3 regions of the Mesorhizobium sp. WSM3866 genome follow, and region 3 is predicted to be linked to each of the others. Evidence: predicted binding sites of a transcription regulator. Region 3 holds the regulator's gene; each other region holds the start of a gene.
What was found. Region 3 encodes LexA, which represses DNA repair genes until DNA is damaged. Its sites were predicted from a motif close to TGTTCNNNNTGTGTTCNG; they were not measured.

Region 1 (3,278 bases), on a different contig from region 3:
CTCGACGGCCAGCGGCGCCAGCGCCACGGCCGCGAAGCGCTTGCCGCCGTTCTGCACAAAAAGCCTGGAAAACAGGATGTGGCCGACGACCTGGCCATCTTCTTCCGCAACCAGCTCGACGACGGCGTCGCCGCCGGTGACCAGCGCATCGACCAGGCCGGCCTCCGCCTGCTGGCCGAAGGCATGCTCTTCGACGAGGCGGATCGCCTCGCGATCCCGCGGCGTCGCCGCACGTATCGACATCATGCTCATTGGAGTTTCGTTCCTTTTTCGATCTTGGCCCCGCGCAAAAACTCCTGCGCGGCGGCGGGCCTTCCACCCGCCCGTTGAACTTCGACCAGCCGCACCGCGCCTGACCCGCAGGCGACCGTCAGCCGATCATCGAGAATACCTCCCGACTCGCCGACGCCGTTGGAAAGCGTCGAGCGAAGCAGTTTCAGCCGCTCCACGCGGCCACCAATTTCGACCTCGCACCACGCGCCCGGAAAGGGCGAGAGGCCGCGAATGTGATTGTGGACTTCGCCGGCAGGCCGCGTCCAGTCTACGCGTGTCTCCGATTTATCGATTTTTCGGGCGTAGGTCACGCCCTCTGTCGCCTGGGGGGCAAATGTCAGACAATTTATCCCCAACTGTGCGAGCGCATCCACCATCAGCGAGGCGCCTCGAGCCATGAGGAGGTCATGCAATTCCCCGGCGGTCATATCGGGACCAATGGCGCATTTTTCAACCAATGCCACCGGGCCGGTGTCCAGCCCCTCTTCCATGCGCATCACCATCATGCCGGTTTCGACATCGCCGGCCATGATGGCGCGCTGTATGGGAGCAGCACCGCGCCAACGCGGCAAAAGTGAGGCATGGCCGTTGAGGCAACCGAGCCTGGTGGCCTCAAGAACGGGTTTCGGCAGAAGCAGGCCATAGGCGACGACCACGGCGACATCGGCCCGCAAACCGGCAAAGGCCTGCTGCTCGGTCTCTGCCTTGAGCGATGTCGGCGTGCTCACCTCGAGCCCGAGCCGTTCCGCCTCGCGCTGCACGGGCGAGGGCGTCAATTCCAACCCGCGCCGGCCGGCGGCGCGCGGCGGCTGCGTATAGACGGCGGCAATCTCGTGGCCGGCCTCGGCGATGGCGCTGAGCGTCGGCACGGAAAACTCCGGCGTGCCCATAAAGATGACGCGAAGGGGCATGCCCTTCTAGCCCGCCATCTTGCCCGGCGCCTTGTCCTTGGCGAGCTTCTTGAATTTCCTGACCACCATGTCGCGCTTCAGCTTCGAGATGTGGTCGATGAACAGCACGCCGTTAAGATGGTCGATCTCGTGCTGCAGGCAGGTCGCCATCAGGCCTTCGGCCTGCATCTCCTGCAGCTTGCCCTCGCGGTCGAGATATTTCACCCGCACCGCCGCGGGACGCTCGACCTCGGCATAGTAGTCAGGGATCGACAGGCAGCCTTCCTCATAGACCGAGCGCTCGTCGGAGCTTTCGAGGATTTCCGGATTGATGAAGACATGCGGCGCCGGCGGCTCGCCTTCCTTGGCGAGGTCGATGACCAGCAAACGCCGCGGCTCGCCGACCTGGATCGCCGCCAGCCCGATTCCCGGCGCGTCATACATGGTTTCCAGCATGTCGTCGGTGAGCTTGCGCAAGTCACCGTCGACGCGCTCGACCGGTTTGGAAACCTGGCGCAGGATTGGATCGGGAAGGATGATGAGCGGCTTGATCGACATGGCGTCTCACCTAAGACGTCGATGGAAAAGCGTCAACCGGGGCGGCTTTGACTTGTTCACGTTTTGATCTGTGCCAGCAGAGCGAATCGGTTATGCTGCCCAAATGAACGACATGACCTCGATCCTTTCGCAGCCCGTCGCGCGGCTCGGCGCCACCACAATCAGGCTCGGCGAGGCGCTTGGCTTCGGAGCGCTGCTGCTGCTGGCGCTGTTCCTGGCGCTCGTCATCGCGTTGTGGCGCGCGGGAAAGGCGCGCGCGGCAGCGGCGGCCGAAGCGGCCGACCATGCCCGCGACACCGAGGCCAGGATGGCGGACATTCTTCAGGCGCAGGCCGAGATGCAGGGTCGCATGGGCGCGATCGCCGAAGTGTTCGGCGCCAGGCAGGCCGAGCTCACCCAATCGCTCGGACAGCGGCTCGACGCCATGACCGGCCGCCTTGGCCAGACCATGGCCGAGCAGACCAAGTCGACGCATGAGAGCCTGGCCAAGCTGCAGGAGCGGCTGGCGGTGATCGACACGGCGCAGGGCAACATCCAGTCTTTAGCCGGACAGGTCGTGCAGCTGCAGGCGATCCTCTCCAACAAGCAGACTCGCGGCGCCTTCGGCCAGTCGCGCATGGAGGCAATCATTGCCGACGGCCTGCCGCACGGCGCGTACGAGTTCCAGGCGAGCCTTTCCAACGGCAGCCGGCCCGACTGCCTGGTGCGGATGCCGAACGGCGCACCGATGCTCGCCATCGACGCCAAGTTTCCGCTGGAGGCCTGGAATGCCATTCGTGCCGCCGAAGCCGCCGACTTGCAGAAGGCGGCGGCGCAGGCGTTCCGGCGCGACATCGAGGTGCATATCCGCGATATCGCGGAAAAATACCTGATCCAGGGCGAGACGCAGGACACCGCCTTCATGTTCGTGCCCTCGGAATCGGTGTTCGCCGAGATTCACGAGAATTTCGAGCCCGTGGTGCAGAAGGCGCACCGCGCCCGCGTCGTCATCGTCTCGCCGTCATTGCTGATGCTGTCGATCCAGGTCATCCAGGCGATCCTGAAGGACGCGCGCATGCGCGAGCAGGCGCATCTGATCCAGGGCGAGGTCATCCGCCTGATGGAGGACGTGGCGCGAGTCGACGAGCGCGTGCGCCGGCTGCAGACGCATTTCGGCCAGGCGGCCAGGGATATCGACGATATCCTCGTCTCGACGACGAAGGTCACCAAACGCGGGCAGAAGATCGAGGCGCTGGAGTTCGCCGAGGGCGAACCCGAACCGCCACGCGGTCCTGCCAAGGTGGAGGCGGGCGCGCGCGTGGCCGATTCCAAGACGGGTCAGCTCAGGCTGCGCGTCGTCGAAGGCGACGACTGAGCTGCCGTAACTCCGTTACTGCTCCTCGATGGTCGTGATGCCTTCGATTTCCGGCAGCCAGTGCAACGCCGAGCGGTGCCAGACCTGCCTTCTCGGCACCAGTTGGTCGCGCTGGCGCGCCGTGCCCACCCTAATGCCGTAGATTTTCGGTCCATCGCCGATCGACGTGGCATAGAGATGCGATCCGCATTCGCCGCAAAACC
Region 2 (3,278 bases), on a different contig from region 3:
CCAGGATCGCCATATCGTTTAGGTTGTGCTTTTGCCGCTGGTAGGCCTCGATCGCCTCGCCGATGGCGCGCGCCTCTTCCTCCGAATCCCAGGCGGCATGGACATGCACCTTATCGTCCTCGGGGTCGTTGCGGTCGGTGAACAGCGTCTTGCCGAAGCGGCCCTCATTGTGGGCGATAAGATGCGAAGCCGCACCCAGTATATGCGCGGTGGAGCGGTAGTTGCGCTCCAGCCTGATGATGGTGGCGCCCGGAAAATCCTTGTCGAAGCGCAGGATATTGTCGACCTCGGCGCCGCGCCAGCCATAGATCGACTGGTCGTCGTCGCCGACGCAGCAAATGTTGACAGTGGATTGACGCCGGTTTCCCTCCCCCTTGAGGGGCGGGTGGCTGGGTGAAGCCCGGTCGGGAGGGGTCCTCGCGGCAGTGCTCGACGCTCCGGCGCCTGATGACTGGGCGGCGCCTTCCGCGGCGACCCCCTCCGTCCGCTTCGCGGACACCTCCCCCTCAAGGGGGGAGGATTGCGGCCTCTGCGCCAACAAGCGCAGCCACATGTATTGCGCGGTATTGGTGTCCTGGTACTCGTCGACCAGGATGTATTTGAACTTGCGGTGATAGTCCTTCAGCACGTCCGGATAGGCGCGGAAGATGCGGATCGGGTGATAGAGGAGATCGCCGAAGTCGCAGGAATTCAGCGTCTGCAGCCGTTCCTGATAGGCCTTGTAGAGCTGGCGCCCCTTGCCGTTGCCGAAGCTGCGCGCGTCGCCTTCCGGAATCTCGTCGGGGCCAAGGCCTTTGTTCTTCCAGTTGTCGATCATCTGCGCGAAGGTCTTGGCCGGCCAGCGCTTGTCGTCCAGATTTTCGGCCTGGATCAGCTGCTTGATCAGCCGCACCACGTCATCGGTATCGAGGATGGTGAAATCGGATTTCAATCCGGCAAGCTCGGCATGCCGGCGCAGCAGCTTTACGCCGATCGAGTGGAAGGTGCCGAGCCAGGGCATGCCCTCGACATTCTGCTCGCCGATCAGCAAGCCGATGCGCTGCTTCATCTCGCGCGCGGCCTTGTTGGTGAAGGTGACGGCGAGAATCTGCGAGGGGAAGGCCCTGCCGGTGGCAAGGATGTGGGCGATTCGCGTGGTGAGCACCCGCGTCTTGCCGGTGCCGGCGCCGGCCAGCACCAGAACCGGGCCTTCGGTCGTTTCAACAGCGAGCCGCTGTTCGGGATTGAGGCCGTTCAGATAATCGGGCGCACGGTTCTGCGCGTTGCGTGCGGCCATGGCGCGCGCGGCAAGGCCGGATGGGGCGGCGGGCCGCGCATTCGGTTCGTCAAAAAAGGGCATGTCTTCCGAAAAGCCGGACATCGCCCCCGAATGTAGTGATTCGGCAGCGAAAGGCCAGAAGTGTCTCCGTTTTGTTCTAGTTGTTCCTGTTCGGGGCCGCCTTGACAGGCGCAACTTGCGAGAGAAAGCTGCCAACAGGGCAGGGACGGCAAGCCGTTGCCTCAGAGGCGCCGCAAGCGCGCAACAGTCGAAGGAGTATCGTCTTGGCTGTCACCATCACCTCCCTCGTCCTTTTGCTTATCGGCCTGGTCCTCGGCGGCGGCGGCATCTGGCTGGTGACGTTGGGTGGCAGCTGGTACTACCTGATTGCCGGACTGGCCTTCCTGATCACCGCCTGGCTCATTTTCCGCCGCAGATCGACAGGGCTCTGGCTCTATGCCGCGATCGTGCTCGCCTCGCTGTGCTGGGCGGTGTGGGAAACCGGCTTTGATTGGTGGCAGCTCGGCCCGCGCGGCGGCATCATCGTTCTCATCGCGCTCTGGCTGCTGACGCCATGGGCCAGGCGGGGATTCACCGGTCCGGACGGACGCGCTCCGCTCATCCTGGCGGTGCTCGCATCGCTTGCGGTGGCCGGCTATTCGATGACCGCCGATCCGAAGGACATCGGCGGCACGCTCAACACCGATAAGGTGACGCCGACGGCCAATCTCGGCGGCGACATGCCGGCGGGCGAATGGCATTTCTACGGCCGCACGCCGTTCGGCCAGCGTTACTCGCCGCTCGCTCAGATCACGCCGGATAATGTCGCCAAGCTGCAGCCGGCCTGGACCTACCGCACCGGCGACATGAAGGGTCCGGACGACATCGGCGAGACGACCTATCAGGTAACGCCACTCAAGGTCGGTGATGCGCTCTACATCTGCACGCCCCACAATTTCGCCATCGCCATCGATGCCGCGACCGGCAAGGAGAAATGGCGCTACGACCCGAAGATCAAGCTCGATCCCAACCGCCAGCACCAGACCTGCCGCGGAGTTTCCTATTACGCCGATGCGAAGATCGCGGCGGGCCAGCCCTGCGCGGCACGCATCTACCTGCCGACTTCGGACGCCCGGCTGATCGCTCTCGATGCCGCGAACGGGCAAGTTTGTCCGTCCTTCGCCGAAGGCGGCACGCTGAACCTGATGGCCAACATGCCCTTTCCGAAGTCGGGCTATTACTATTCGACCTCGGCGCCGCTCATCCTCGCCGGCAAGATCATCGTTGGGGGCGCGGTCAACGACAATTATTCGACCGAGGAGCCGTCGGGCGTCATCCGCGCCTATGACGCGGGCACCGGCGCGCTGTTGTGGAATTGGGATTCCGGCAAACCGGATCAGACGACGCCGCTGCCGGCGGGGCAGCAATACACCAATAACTCGCCCAACATGTGGTCAACGGCGAGCGCCGACGAGAAGCTTGGCCTGCTCTACCTGCCGCTCGGCAACCAGACGCCCGACCAGCTCGGCATGGGCCGCAGCGCCGATGTCGAAAAATTCTCCTCCTCGATCACCGCGCTCGACCTCAACACCGGACAGTTGCGCTGGGTGCGCCAGACCGTGCATCACGATCTGTGGGACATGGACGTGCCGGCGCAGCCGACGCTGGTCGACATCACGACGGGGAGCGGCGTGGTGCCGGCACTGGTAGGGCCGACCAAGCAGGGCGATCTCTATGTGCTCGATCGGCGCACTGGCGAACCGATCATTCCGGTGAAGGAAGTGCCGGCACCGGGCGGAGCGATCGAAGGCGACCATACCTCGCCGACGCAGCCGTCCTCCGGCCTGTCGTTCAACCCGAAGCCGCTGACCGGCGCCGACATGTGGGGCATCACCATGTTCGATCAGCTGGCGTGTCGGATCGAACTGAAGAGACTGCGTTACGAGGGACGCTACACGCCGCCCTCGCTGCAGGGCACGCTGGTCTATCCCGGCAATTTCGGCGTGTTCAACTGGGGCGG
Region 3 (3,278 bases):
GTGCGCATCTTCACCGGCGCGCCGCTCCCCGAAGGCGCCGATACCATCGTTATCCAGGAGAATGTCCGCGATCTCGGCGGCGGCGGCATCGAAGTGACCGAGCCGACCGTGGAGGGACGAAACGTCCGTCGCCGCGGCCTCGACTTCTGCGAGGGCGACCTGCTCCTCGAAAAAGGCCGCCAGCTCGATCCGGCGGCGCTTTCGCTGGCGGCATCGGCCAACCATCCGAGTCTCAACGTGGTGCGGCAGCCGCTGCTCGCCATCATCGCCACCGGCGATGAATTGCTGCCGCCGGGCAGCGCGCTCGGCCCCGACCAGATCATCTCGTCGAATGCCTGTGGCGTCACAGCTACGGCCCAGTCGGTCGGCGCGCGCGCGCTCGACCTCGGCATCGCCGCCGACCGCAAGGACGCGATCGCGGCCCTGGTCAAGAAGGCGGTCAAGGCCGGCGCCGACGTCATCGTCACGCTTGGCGGCGCCTCCGTCGGCGACCACGACTTGATCCATGACGTGCTGACCGGCGAAGGCATGCAGCTCGACTTCTGGAAGATCGCCATGCGTCCCGGCAAGCCGCTGATGTTTGGCCGGCTCGGCGACATTCGCTGCATCGGCCTGCCCGGCAATCCGGTCGCAAGCCTGGTCTGCTCGCAGCTGTTCCTGAAGCCGCTTCTGGCGCGGCTGGGCGGCCGGTCCTGCCGTCAGGAAATCCGCACGGCCCGGTTAGGCGTCGCAATGCACGCCAACGATCTCAGGCAGGACTATGTGCGCGCCGTGGTCCGCGAAGATGCGGGGGCGTTGATCGCAACACCGTTCGGCATCCAGGATTCCTCGATGTTGAGGATGCTCGCCGATGCCAATGGCCTGATCGTGCGCCAACCCTTCGCACCGGCGGCTGAAGCCGGCGAGGAATGCAGCGTTCTGATGTTACGCTGAACAAAACGTCAACACATTCACTAAACTTTAAACGGTTGCGGAACACAACTGGAACAGATAGTGTTTGTTCTGGGTTTGTTTTTCTGATTCTGGTTTCAGAACCCATGGGGGCCGCCATGCTGACGCGCAAACAACATGAACTGCTGATGTTCATCCATGAACGGCTCAAGGAAAGCGGCATTCCGCCGTCTTTCGATGAGATGAAGGAAGCGCTCGACCTTGCCTCGAAATCGGGCATCCACCGCCTGATCACGGCGCTGGAGGAGCGCGGTTTCATTCGCCGGCTTCCGAACCGGGCGCGTGCCCTTGAAGTGCTGCGCCTACCTGACTCGATCGCGCCCGGCCTCAATGCGGCGAAGAAGTTCTCGCCGAGCGTCATCCAGGGCGGCCAAGGCAATCTCGGCCGCCAGATCAAACCCGCGGCGCCCGCCCGCACGCCGACGCCCAGCAATGACGACGACGCCGTTTCAGCCGTCTCCATCCCGGTGATGGGTCGCATTGCCGCCGGCGTGCCGATCGACGCCATCCAGCACCAGACGCATTCGATCACAGTGCCGCCGGACATGATCGCGGGCGGCGAGCACTACGCGCTCGAGGTCAAAGGCGACTCGATGATCGAGGCCGGCATCTTCGACGGCGACACGGTCATCATCCGCAACGCCAGCACTGCGAGCCCCGGGGAGATCGTCGTGGCGCTGGTCGATGACGAGGAGGCGACGCTGAAGCGCTTCCGCCGCAAGGGCGCCTCCATCGCGCTCGAGGCTGCCAATCCGGCCTATGAGACGCGCATCTTCGGTCCCGATCGCGTGAAGGTTCAGGGCAAGCTCGTCGGGCTCATCCGCCGCTACTGAGGGGGCTGCGGCTTGGCTTCCGGCTTCTCGGGCTTCTTGTAAGGCGCCAACCCCCTCGCCTCACGCGAGTAGCGCCGCTGTTCGTGCCAAGGGCGGTACGGTTTTTCGACGGCGTATTGAATGGTTGCTCGCGCCGTCGCCGATTGCGGATCGAAGAAGACGGCGGCACTGCCGTCGCGCGCGAGCTGCCGCTTGGTGACGACGAGGATACGCGGATCGTGGCAGGGATTGTAGGCCGTGGCGTCGTTGATGACGATGAGGTCTGCGAAGTCGCAGGCAGGCCGGGCAGCTTCGCGGTTCTCGGCGAGCGCGACGATCGCGCCTGATGGATGCCGGCCAATGCAGAGATCGCCCGTGCAGTAAAAGGGCGATCCAGGCGGCAGGTCGACCGGATCGGCCAAGTCCAGCGTGCCCTTGGCGAATGTCTCCGGCGGCACGATCGTTTCGGCCTTGAGCGCACGTTTCCAGTTATCGGTGGTGAACTCGTTGGAGCGGGCGCGATTGATGGCGAGTTCGCCGCCGCCGATCGGCATCGCCACCAGATGCGCGTCCTCCGAGATCAGCAGGTCCGGCGTGCGCACCTGCGGGATGATCATCACGGCCGCGGCAGCGAAAGGAATTGCGGCCAGCCTGAACCAGGTAGTCGCCATCGTGGCGATGACGAGCGCGATCGTCGCCAGCAGCACCGAATGGATCGAGATCAGGCCCACGGCATCGACCGGCGACCACTCCGAAATCCACGCCGAGATCGCGATCATCGCCGCCAGGCCCTTGCCCATCAAATAGAGGAAGGGCCCGTCGAAGCCGAACGGCATCATGACCGCGCTGGCGACGGCGAGAAACATCACGATCGTGACGATCGGCATGATCGCGAGATTGGCCAGCAGGCTGAGCGGCGAGACGCGCTGGAAATGCCAGATGGCAAACAGCGCCGTGGCACTTCCGGCAATGATCGACGTCATTGCGGCGCCACCTGCTCCGACTGCCAGTTTGTGCGACATGAACCGCAGGAACGAACGCTTGTCCGGCGGCGCTCTCACCTTGCCGGCGCGGTAGTCGGACCAGCCGGCATAGGCGCCGACAAGGGCGGCGGTTGCCGCGAACGACATCTGAAAGCTCGGGCCAACCACTTCATGCGGCGACACCAGGATGACGGCGATGGCCGAGATCGCCAAGTTGCGCATCGTCAGCGCGGCTCGGTCGAAAAGCACGGCGATCAGCATGACGGCCAGCATGATGAAGCTTCGCTCGGCGGCGACCACCACGCCGGAGATGACGAGATAGGCGGCGATCGACATAAGCGCGATTGTCGCGGCATATTTCTTCACCGGCCGGCGTGACGAAAAATCCGGGAACAGCGCAAAGGCGCCGCGCAGCAGAAGCATGACCGTGCCGGCGACCAGCGCCATGTGCAGGCCCGAAATCGAGATGATGTGATAGATGCCGGTCCGCCGCATCGCCTCGTTGATGTCCTCGGGAATGCCGGCGCGCACG

Region 1: CK222_RS00175 (DNA recombination protein RmuC) is a predicted target of LexA. The motif match lies at 1,775-1,792, and genes of this name have one in related genera.
Region 2: CK222_RS29015 (UvrD-helicase domain-containing protein) is a predicted target of LexA. The motif match lies at 1,401-1,418, and genes of this name have one in related genera.

What each region holds. Positions count from the first base shown of each region.
Region 1 covers NZ_NSGC01000001.1:32,496-35,773, reverse strand. The annotation lists gene CK222_RS00190 (N-acetyltransferase) at 1-252, opposite strand, end outside; gene fmt (methionyl-tRNA formyltransferase) at 249-1,184, opposite strand; gene def (peptide deformylase) at 1,191-1,721, opposite strand; gene CK222_RS00175 (DNA recombination protein RmuC) at 1,825-3,075, shown strand; gene CK222_RS00170 (GFA family protein) at 3,091-3,278, opposite strand, start outside.
Region 2 covers NZ_NSGC01000021.1:51,398-54,675, reverse strand. The annotation lists gene CK222_RS29015 (UvrD-helicase domain-containing protein) at 1-1,360, opposite strand, end outside; gene CK222_RS29010 (glucose/quinate/shikimate family membrane-bound PQQ-dependent dehydrogenase) at 1,543-3,278, shown strand, end outside.
Region 3 covers NZ_NSGC01000005.1:201,416-204,693, forward strand. The annotation lists gene glp (gephyrin-like molybdotransferase Glp) at 1-933, shown strand, start outside; gene lexA (transcriptional repressor LexA) at 1,050-1,784, shown strand; gene CK222_RS14050 (ComEC/Rec2 family competence protein) at 1,778-3,278, opposite strand, start outside.